2 linked regions of the Solitalea lacus genome follow. The protein of the gene in region 1 interacts with the protein of each later gene in a pairwise test. Links are inferred from orthologs where the notes say so. Each region holds a gene or a part of one and is shown in the gene's direction. Other genes may lie near its edges.

What was found. Proteins that work in one complex are often made in the same cells at the same time.
Region 2: the proteins of ligA (region 1) and leuS interact in binary tests that used the Escherichia coli proteins (3 or more experiments, as listed by UniProt). The link is inferred for Solitalea lacus from one-to-one orthologs.

Annotation. Positions count from the first base shown.
Region 1 is NZ_CP091740.1:3,495,716-3,503,681, forward strand. The notes cover bases 5,056-7,966. They hold ligA (NAD-dependent DNA ligase LigA), read left to right. Parts: upstream 5,056-5,460; coding sequence 5,461-7,473; downstream 7,474-7,966. Other genes in these bases: L2B55_RS15015 (hypothetical protein), read left to right, coding at 5,056-5,434; L2B55_RS15025 (DUF6913 domain-containing protein), read left to right, coding at 7,483-7,966. Outside these bases: L2B55_RS14990 (phosphotransferase enzyme family protein), read left to right, coding at 1-361; L2B55_RS14995 (lactonase family protein), read right to left, coding at 478-1,623; L2B55_RS15000 (hypothetical protein), read right to left, coding at 1,779-2,375; L2B55_RS15005 (DJ-1/PfpI family protein), read right to left, coding at 2,655-3,233; tyrS (tyrosine--tRNA ligase), read right to left, coding at 3,321-4,604; more of L2B55_RS15015, read left to right, coding at 4,763-5,055. UniProt on the Escherichia coli protein: DNA ligase that catalyzes the formation of phosphodiester linkages between 5'-phosphoryl and 3'-hydroxyl groups in double-stranded DNA using NAD as a coenzyme and as the energy source for the reaction.
Region 2 is NZ_CP091740.1:3,737,773-3,741,359, reverse strand. What follows is about bases 21-3,293. They hold leuS (leucine--tRNA ligase), read left to right. Parts: upstream 21-324; coding sequence 325-3,093; downstream 3,094-3,293. Other genes in these bases: L2B55_RS16060 (hypothetical protein), read right to left, coding at 3,218-3,293; L2B55_RS16070 (cell division protein FtsX), read right to left, coding at 21-126. Also shown: more of L2B55_RS16070, read right to left, coding at 1-20; more of L2B55_RS16060, read right to left, coding at 3,294-3,388.

The DNA of each region.
Region 1 (7,966 bases):
TATAAGAACAATTATAAACTCGGCTTCCGAAGATGAGAAAGACCTTGATAAGATCAAACTTAACATTCCACTTTTCGAGTCCTATACTAAAGGTTATTTTACTGAGGCTGAACAATTTTTAACGCCTCTTGAAGTTGAATCACTCATGATGGGAGTTCTATTATTCCCATATATGCAGGCGGTGCGTTTCTTAACAGATTACCTTGAGGGTGATACTTATTATAAAACCCACTTTGAAGGACATAACCTTCAACGTACTAAAGCACAATTGCAACTATTGAAAGAAATAGAAGCAAATAAAAGTCAACTACAAAACATTATTGAACAAGTGAGTAAACTCTCGCAACACTTCGTTTCATAGCAACCTAATCCCTATATCATAATGTGAGAAAGGCAGCCGTAAAAAGCTGCCTTTTCTCTTTAAAAACCTTTCAAAAGAAGGGAATAGTAATTTTTTCTTACCCTCCTGAATCAATATTACTTTGCAATGCGAATCATTTTTAAACAAACCGGTTTATCCACACTTAATCTCGACTTTGTTTCTTCCAGCTTGCCAGTCTTTTGATTGATTTTAAAAACAGTAATGTTATTATTATCACGGGTAGCCACCAATACAAATTTACCAGAAGGATCGATCGTGAAATTACGAGGGTGTACTCCTGTAGCATTACGACCAATCTCAGTCAATTTGCCACTTACATCAACTTTATAACTTACAATTTCGTTACTAGTTATTCTATTGGTAGCATATAAAAACTTGCCGTTAGGGGTTATATGAATATCTGCACTCCCTTTATTATTTATACCTGCTGTTTTATCTGCAGCAATTGTTTGTAACTCATTCAAGTTACCCTCTGAATAAGAGAAAACATTAATTTTTCCACTTAACTCATCCAAAAGGTAGCAATAACGGCGATTTGGATGAAAAGTAAAATGACGAGGACCAGAGCCGGCTGGCAATGTATAAAACGCAGGATTTCCCGCCACAAGCACATCGGTAGTACTTGCCGGATAAAATGCATACTTATACAATCGATCGTTTCCTAAATCTGCGGCAAAAACATAATTACCATCAGGAGAAAATTGGGCACTATGTACGTGAGAGCCTTCCTGACGACCTTCAACTGCGCCTTTGCCCTCATGTTTAATTGTTTGCAAAGCCGGATTAAGCGAACCATCTCCATTAGTTTTAAACAAAGCTAAGTTACCGCCGGTATAATTTGTTGCAATTACGTTTTTCCCAGAGGCATCTACATCAATATAGCACGGATGATCGCCGTTTGAAGGTTGCTTGTTTACAAATTTTAATATTCCTGTTTGGTTATTAAAGGTAAATGCACTTACAGACCCATTGTTGTTTCCGTTTTCATTTACAGCATAGACAACTTTTTTATTAGGAGAAATAGCCAGATAAGAAGGGTTTTCACTTTTCATCGTACTTACCGGGGTAAACTTCAACGTTACCGGGTTAAAACGATAGACGTAAATACCTTCACTTTTGCTGTTATCGGTGTAGGTTCCAACCAATAAAAAATATTCGGTTGTTGATGCAGCCGGAGCCTGAGCTTTTGCTTGCATACCGGCATAAAGAAAGGTTAGGATTAGGAAAATTAGCTTTTTCATCAAAATATATTTTCAACTCAAAAAATTGGATTGATAAATATATAAACTCTGCTTATTAATAAAACAGTTATACTTGCTTTTAAACTATTTAACTAACAAAAAAGCAGCAATAAAAAGTTTACTGCTGCCTGGTTAATTTAATTGAGTGTATTTTATTAATTCGCGGCTAAAATCTCCTCCATTCTGTTTCTTTCAGTCTGAAGTTCACGCGCCAATCGCTTTTCCTTTTCGTTTGCTTTTGTTTTATGAGTCTTAAACTCTTCCGTTAGTTCTTCAAATAGCTTAATTCTATAATTGGCTTCATTTCTAAAATCTTTGTTTCTGTAAATGAAGAATCCCAATGCTGAAATTAAGATTAAAACCAAACTCCACATAAGCTTATTATAGCTGCCCTTTGAAATACTAATACCTAGCAGTTGAATTGAATCAATTTGGTTTTTCGACTCTTGCAGACTAATTCCTTGTTTGTTCAAATTACCTTTCAGTTGCTCAATTTCTTGTTGTTGTGAAGAGATTGTTGTTCTTGCGTGAAGCAAATGTTTACGTTCATTTGCCAACGAATCATTAGCATTTTTCCATAATGATCTCAAAAGGCCTGCTTTAATCACCTTGTAATCCTGATAGTTATTAGCATTTTCTACAATTGCATTAAACTGTTGTTGCAAACCAAAGCTACTTTGTGCATTAGCTGTGTGCAAGCTTAAAGCGGTGCACAATCCTACAATAGCAATTCGAGTTATTACTTTATTCATATTAATATTTTGGATGGTTTAATTTGCCCGTTGGGACGAGCATTTCCCATAAGCTATAACAACTTAACTGCCAATAATTAGCGAGCATTAATAAAAGAGGAGTACCTGCTTCATAAGAAGCAATAACATAAGTTTCAATTAAATTTTATTCCATTAAGATATATTTTATTCACAGGACATAAATCATTACTGCGGCAGATTATACACAGTCAATGAAAAGATTTCCCAATTGTGATGCGTACATCAGCTACCTACCGATTGTGAACTTCTTCCAAACTTTTATAATTCAATTTTAGTCCCTAATACTTTCAAAAACTCGGCAATCCATCTTGGATGCCCCGGCCAGGCAGGGGAAGTAACCAATGTTCCATCCACAACAACTTCTGTTGCAGGCACATCAACATAGGTTCCTCCTGCTAAGGTTACCTCAGGTCCAACAGCAGGGTAAGCAGTTAGTTTTTTACCCTTCACTACATTTGCAGCTGTTAAAATTTGAATTCCATGACAAATTGCAGCAATGGGTTTGTTGTTATCAGCAAAGTGTTTTACTAATTCAATCACTTTAGAATTTAGGCGAAGGTATTCAGGTGCCCTTCCTCCGGCAATAACAATAGCGTCGTATTTTGATGCCTGAACATCAGCAAAGGAATAGTTCAAAACAAATCGATGACCAGGTTTTTCACTATAGGTTTGAAACCCATCAAAATCATGAATTGCAGTTGTAATATAATCTCCCTTTTTCTTGTCAGGACAAACAGCATGAACTTCATGTCCTATCATTAATAGCATTTGAAACGGAACCATCGTTTCATAGTCCTCAGCAAAATCGCCAGTGAGGAAGAGAATGTTCTTTTTCATATAAATGTAAATTAGGTAACTAAATATAACAACAATGCCCGAAGAAATACTTCGGGCACAGTCATAAACAGATATTTTATATTGATTTTACTCAGCGATCAGCAAATAATAGTTCTTTTTGCCTTTTTGAGCTACAATAAATTTATCATTAATTAGGCTTGATTGGTTAATGATGTCTTCAATCCCCCCCACTTTAGCTTTATTAATACTAACACCGCCTCCCTGGATCATCTTTTTAGCCTCACTTTTTGAAGGAAACACCTTTGCTTTTTCTCCTAAAAGATCAACCACATTAACACCGCCAGATAATTCTTCTTTAGAAACAGAGAATTGCTCTATACCATCAAAAATGCCTAACAGGTTAGACTCACTCATGCCTGTTAAGAAGTCTATTGAACCATTTCCAAACAAAAACTCCGATGATTTTACTGCCGTTTCGTAGTCTGCTTCTGAGTGAACACGAATGGTAATATCCTTTGCCAATGCCTTCTGCAAAATACGCAAATGAGGAGCTGCATCGTGTTCTGCATCCAAGGCATCTAATTCTTCTTTAGATTTAAGAGTAAAAATGCGGATCCAGGATTTAGCATCTTCATCACTTGCATTTAACCAAAACTGGTAGAATTTATACGGTGATGTTTTGGCTGGATCTAACCAAACTGCACCACTTTCAGTCTTACCAAATTTGGTTCCATCTGATTTTTTGATCAACTGAGTAGTTAAAGCAAATGCTTCACCATGATCTTTCCTACGGATAAACTCAGTTCCTGTAACAATGTTACCCCACTGATCAGAGCCTCCCATTTGCAGTAAACATCCTTTATTTTTCCACAAATAGTAAAAATCGTACCCTTGCACCAACTGGTAGCTAAATTCAGTAAATGACATACCGGTTTCGCCTTCTAAGCGACGACGAACAGAATCTTTAGCCATCATGTAATTAACCGTAATGTGTTTACCAACATCGCGGATAAAATCAAGGAAACTAAAGTCCCTAAACCAGTCATAGTTATTCACCATTTCAGCACTATTAGCACCACTGTCAAAGTCAAGGAATTTTTCAAGTTGGGCTTTAATACACGCTTGATTATGATTAAGAATATCCGCAGAAAGTAAATTACGCTCTTCCGATTTGCCTGATGGATCACCCACCATGCCGGTAGCACCGCCAACCAAAGCATAGGGTTTATGTCCGGCTTTCTGAAAGTGAATAAGTGTCATTATTTGGGTTAAATGACCAACATGCAATGAGTCTGCTGTCGGATCAAAGCCAATATAACCGGCAATAACACCTTCATTCAGTTTTTCTTCTGTACCGGGCATAATATCATGCAACATGCCGCGCCAACGCAATTCTTCTACGAAATTCATCTTATTAGTATATGATTACACAGATTATTTTGATGTCACCGATTAGTTGAGATTACATTAAAATTAACGGTGAAAGTGCCAAAGATAATTATTTATGCTTAATTTGATTTAGTATACTCGGGCTAACAATTGACAAAAATTAGGGTAATTGCGTTTAAATGAATTTTCTTTCTCATTTCTATTTTGATAAGCATGCAACAGATTCAAACTTTGTTGTTGGCTTGGTACTGCCTGACTTAACCAAAAACTTCAACAAAACCTGGAATATTCATCCACACAAATTCGAACAAGAACTTTCATCCGATTGTCAACTAAACGCCATAAAAATGGGTTGGCAAAAACACTTGTTAGTTGACAAGCACTTTCATTCATCTCTTTTTTTTAATGAAGAAACCACAACTATTAAAAGTAACATTTCTTCGTTGTTGAATGGAACCCCGGTAAGACCTTATATTTTAGCTCATATAGCGCTTGAATTAATGTTAGATAGTTTATTGATCGAAAATCAAAAGATAGATGTAGCAATATTTTATTCGCATTTAAGAAAAGTCAACCAAAGTGTCATTGTTCGCTTTTTAAAAATAAATGGAATTCAACAGGCGGATGCTTTTATAAATTTTTATATCAAATTCATTGAAAACGAATACTTATTTACATATACCAATTATGAAATGCTGGTTTATGCACTTAATCGCATTTGTAATAGAATTTGGGGATCAAACTTTACCGACCAAACCAAGGCTCATCTTCAGCAATTTTTACTTCGGTACAGAACAGATTTGAACAAAAAATTCATGAATATTTTTAGTGAGGTAAAGGCCAATCTTTGACCATCATTCTCTATTTTCGCTTACTTATGCAACATCAAGAAGCTCAAAAATTAATTGCTGAACTGACAGCCGAACTCAATCAACATAACTACAACTACTATGTCTTGGCAATGCCTACTATTTCAGACTATGATTTTGATCAGAAACTGAAACAATTAGATGCATTGGAAAAACAGTTCCCTGATCTTCAAGATCCAGACTCTCCTACTCTTAAAGTGGGAGGAGAAATTACCAAATCCTTTAAAACTGTAAAACATAAATACCCAATGCTATCGTTGGGTAATACCTATTCAGAGCAAGAGTTACTTGATTTTGATGCAAGGGTTAGAAAAGCTATTGGAGACAACTTTGAATATGTGTGTGAGCTAAAATTTGACGGTTTGTCAATGAGCTTTACTTATCGCAACGGTAAGCTAATACAAGCAGTTACACGTGGCGATGGGACCAAAGGCGATGATGTAACCACCAACGTAAAAACCATCAAAACCATTCCACACCAGCTTAAAGGAGATAACATTCCGGAAGAGTTTGAAATACGGGGTGAAGTGTTTATACATATTGCTGCTTTTGAAAAGCTTAATGCTGAGCGCGAAGAAAATGGAGAACAACCGTTTGCCAATCCACGTAATTTTGCTTCAGGAACAATTAAGATGCAAGACTCTGCCGAAGTGGCACGTCGCCCTCTTGATTGTTTTTTATATTTCCTTTATTTAGAAAACGCTCCATTCAAAACACATTGGGAAAGCTTGCATGCTATAAAAAGTTGGGGCTTTAAAGCTTCTGAACATGCTAAGCTTTGTAAAAGCATGGATGAAGTCTTAGACTTCATCCATAAGTACGAGTCTGAACGTCACAAGCTTTCTTATGATATTGATGGCATAGTGATTAAGGTAAACAGTTACGCTCAACAACAAGAGTTGGGCTTTACAGCCAAATCTCCCCGTTGGGCCATTTCCTATAAATACAAAGCCGAAGAAGTTGAGACCCAACTATTATCTATCACCTATCAAGTTGGCCGGACTGGTGCTGTTACTCCGGTTGCTAACTTAAAGCCAGTTCAATTGGCTGGAACAACTGTAAAACGAGCCACATTACATAACGCTAACGAAATAGAACGTTTAGATGTACGGGCTGGAGATACTGTTTTGGTTGAAAAAGGAGGAGAAATAATTCCTAAGATTATAAAAGTGAACCTGGATAAGCGTCCGGCAAACTCTCAGCCTACCATTTTCACCCAAACCTGTCCTGAGTGTGAAACACAACTAATCAGAAATGAAGGTGAGGCGGCTTGGTATTGCCCAAATGACACTGGTTGCCCGCCTCAGATTATTGGCAAAATGCAACACTTTACCGGGCGCAAGGCCATGAATATTGATAGTCTTGGAGATGAAACTATCGTTCAATTATATAATGCAGAATTATTGCATAACATTTCCGATATCTACGCATTAAAAGACAAAAAAGTCCAGTTACTACAATTGGACCGTATGGGTGAAAAATCGGCAAATAATATAATTGAAGGTATTGAGCTTTCAAAGCAAATGCCTTTTGAGAAGGTATTATTTGGTTTAGGAATCAGGTATGTGGGTGAAACTGTTGCAAAAAAACTGGCTCAGCATTTTAAAGACATAGACAAGCTGATGCAAGCCAATTTTGACGAGTTAGTTGCGGTTAATGAAATTGGTACCCGCATTGCAGAAAGCGTCATCGACTATTTTAAAATTCAGGAGCATCGTTTAGTTATTGAACAACTAAAAGCCGACGGACTCCAATTCACTATAGAAGAAAAAGAAGTTTTACTGGAAAGCAATAAATTAGATGGAAAAACATTCTTAATATCAGGAGTATTCGAAAATTTTAGCCGAGATGCTTTGAAAGACCTTATTGAAACAAATGGAGGAAAAATGCTTAGTAGTATTTCATCTAAACTAAACTTCCTTGTCGCTGGTGACAATATGGGACCTTCAAAACTTCAAAAGGCAACCGATCTGAATATTCCTATTATTTCTGAACAAGAATTATTGAATATGCTGAATTAATCCAACCCAATGAAACAACAATTAACCAACTATTTTTTAAAAAAAGCCGCCAACCAAACACCAAAGCAGGGAAAATCAATTAACCTGGAGGAGGCGGGCAGTTTTTTATTTTTGTTTAGTGCTACAAGTATTAACGAAATTAAAGCTATCAAATCAATTGTAGCACAGGATGAATTTAAGCAAAAGAAAATTACAACTTTGGGAGTAATTGATGCCAAAGATCTGCCTGAATTTAGAACGGAGGCTCATAATTTTAGCTTTATTACTAATAAAGATTTAAATTTGCTCAACTTACCCAAAGAAGAAAAACTTGATGAAATTCAATCGGCACAGTTCGATGTATTGATTAATCTGGCTGCTGAACCTAATAAGAGCATTTCTTACCTGGCACTAAAAGCCAATGCCGGTTTTAAAATATCAAAATATCAAGAGGAAGAAAGTTTTGTTTATGATTTCATGATAAATTGTAAAAAAGACACAAGTATTGTTAATT
Region 2 (3,587 bases), 240 kb from region 1 along the record:
GCGGGCATGTAAAACAATAAGCCCGGCCAGGCCAACCATTAACAATACCATGGCAATACTAATTACCGTAGTGATATACACTCTTTTGGTTTTTCTTGAAACGTTGCTTTCTTCAAATTCCTGCATACGAATTACGTTATAGGTGTTGCGAAAATACTAATTCAATTTACAAACGTAAACTTCAAACAATTATTTCCGCAGGTAAATTCATATTTTCGCGTTCTAAATACAAAATTGGTAAAAAGTTTAACATTGAAACGTGGTAAGGCTTTGAAATAATTTAGTAAGAGTCCTACTTCCGGTTTCATTTTTCATACTTCTTTTATGGAATATAAGTTTCGCGACATTGAGCTGAAATGGCAAAAGTACTGGGCCGAAAATCAAACGTATAAGGTCGATATCGACTTAAACAAGCCTAAATATTACGTGCTTGACATGTTTCCCTACCCGTCAGGGGCAGGTTTGCACGTAGGTCACCCGCTGGGGTATATAGCTTCAGATATTTTCACCCGCTTTAAGCGTTTGAAAGGTTTCAACGTGTTACACCCAATGGGGTACGATGCTTTTGGTTTGCCGGCGGAGCAATACGCTATTCAAACCGGACAACATCCTGCCATTACTACTGATCAAAATACCAAACGTTACCGCCAGCAGTTAGATCGTATCGGCTTTGCTTACGATTGGAGTCGCCAAATACGTACTTGTGATGCTGATTATTACAAATGGACACAATGGATATTCATGCAATTGTTCAATGCATGGTATAATAACGAAACAGATAAAGCAGAAGCCATTAGCCTCTTAGTTGCAAAATTTGAAAACAATGGCACTGATGGAGTGAATGCTGTTTGTGATGAAGATGCTCGTAAGTTTTCTGCTGCTGAGTGGAAAGCGATGAGTGAAGAAGAACAACAAAAAGAATTGTTGAAATACCGTTTAACGTACTTATCGGAATCGGTGGTAAACTGGTGCCCTGCCTTGGGTACCGTTTTAGCCAATGATGAGGTAATTGGCGGCTTTTCTGAGCGAGGTGGTCACCCGGTTGAGCAAAAGAAAATGAAACAATGGAGCATGCGTATTTCAGCTTATGCTGAGCGCTTGCTGCAAGGATTAGATACTATTGACTGGCCAGAGCCGGTGCGCGAAATGCAGCGCAACTGGATTGGTAAATCAGAAGGAGCACTTTTACGTTTCCAATTAGAGAAGTTTGAAGAAAAGATAGAAGTTTTCACAACTCGCTTGGATACAGTTTACGGGGTTACCTTCCTTGTTTTAGCGCCTGAACATGAATTAGTGCAGCAGATCACCACGGCAGAGCAAAAGACCGAAATTGACACTTACATTGCAAAAACCAAGCAAAAAAGTGAACGCGACCGTATGTCGGATGTAAAAACCGTTTCAGGTGCATTTACCGGTGCTTATGCCATTAATCCATTAAGTGGAGAAAAAGTTCCTGTGTGGATCGCTGATTATGTACTGGCTGGTTACGGAACCGGAGCTGTTATGGCAGTTCCTTCTGGTGATGAACGTGACTATCGCTTTGCCCAGTTCTACAACTTACCAATTGTTCAGATTTTGGACAGCCAGGTGATTGATGAAACTGCTGATCCTACTAAAGAAGGTAAGTATGTTAATTCAGGTATGATCAATGGTATGAATTATACCGAGGCGATGAAAGCGTTAGTTGCGAAAATTGAAGCAGAAGGTACAGGAAAGGCCAAAATCAATTATCGTATGCGTGACGCTATTTTTGCCCGTCAACGTTACTGGGGGGAGCCTGTTCCTGTATACTTTAAAAATGATTTACCATACTTAATTGATGAAGGCGATTTACCTCTGGTGTTGCCTGAAATTGATAAATATTTGCCAACCGAAACCGGCGAACCGCCATTAGGACGCGCTGAAAACTGGAAGTACAAAGGCGAATATGATTATGAATTAAGTACTATGCCAGGTTGGGCCGGCAGCAGCTGGTACTGGTATCGCTACATGGATGCCAAAAACGATAGTGAGTTTGCGTCTAAAGAGGCTACAGCATATTGGAAGGATGTAGACTTATACATTGGTGGTTCAGAGCACGCAACGGGTCACTTGCTATACTCACGTTTTTGGAATAAAGTGTTAAAAGATTTGGGATATACCCAGGAAGAGGAGCCGTTTAAAAAGCTGATTAACCAGGGTATGATTCAAGGTCGATCGAACTTTGTATACAGAATTATCGGGACGAATAAGTTTGTTTCATATGGCTTGCGTAAAGACTATGATACGCATCCACTGCATGTTGATGTAAATATTGTAACCAATGACATCCTTGATTTAGATAAGTTTAAAAATTCATTGCCGGATTATGCTAATGCTGAATTCATTCTGGAAGATGGAAAGTATTTCTGCGGGCATGAAGTGGAGAAAATGTCGAAATCGAAGTTTAATGTTGTAAACCCTGACGATATTATTGACCAATACGGAGCTGATACCTTGCGGATGTATGAAATGTTCCTAGGTCCATTGGAGCAAGCTAAACCATGGAACACTAATGGTATTTCAGGTGTTTATAACTTCTTACGTAAGTTCTGGAATTTATTCCTGGATGAAAAAGGTAACTTCCATGTTTCAAATGAAGAACCTACAAAGGCGGAGTTAAAGGCTTTGCACAAGATTATACAAAAGGTACAGGAAGATGTTGATCGCTTCTCATTCAACACCTCGGTATCAAGCTATATGATTTGTGTAAATGAGTTAACTGCTTTGAAATGTAATAAGCGGGCAATCTTGGAGCCTTTAGTGATTACACTTTCGCCTTATGCTCCTCATATTTCAGAAGAACTATGGTCATTATTGAACCCAGGAAAAGGCAGCGTGATTACGGCGGCATATCCGGAGTTTAAAGCTGAATACTTGGTTGAAGATGCCTTTGATTACCCAATTTCAATCAATGGTAAGGTGAGAACCAAAATCAACCTTTCCTTAACTCTTGAGCCTGCTGATGTTGAAAAGCAGGTATTGGAGAGTGCTGATGTTGCCAAATTCCTTGATGGAAAAACTCCTAAAAAAGTAATTGTGGTGAAAGGCCGTATTGTAAACGTGGTTATTTAGGCTAAGGCTAAGTATTCATAAAATAGAAAACAGCGCAGGTTAATCATCTGCGCTGTTTTTGCTAATACAATTCTCGTTTTAATATAAATATTCTTGTGCCTGAATAGCTTTAAATCTTCTTAATCTAAGAATTACAAGTATCAACATATACTATTGCAGCACTAGGGCCGTATTTTTGATGTTTTTTTCCAAATAAATGCTTTAAATAATCAAAGGTTATTTGAGCATACTTGTTTGATTTGCTGAGTTTGGTACTTTTCATATTTGCTGCGGATGTAGAAGTAACTGCTTTCATAACGAGTAATTTTTGGGAACGATATGCAAAGTTCAAATCCTGTTCCAGCCCTTATTGATTGTGATTGTAAAACGCTGCGAAAGAACAAAAACTTAAATGGTATATATGGTTTTGTTTCTAAGTTGTTGTTAGTTAGAGCTTTGTTGTATTGAATTAGGGTAGTGTAAAAGTGTTTTTACATACTGATTTTAAAGGCTTT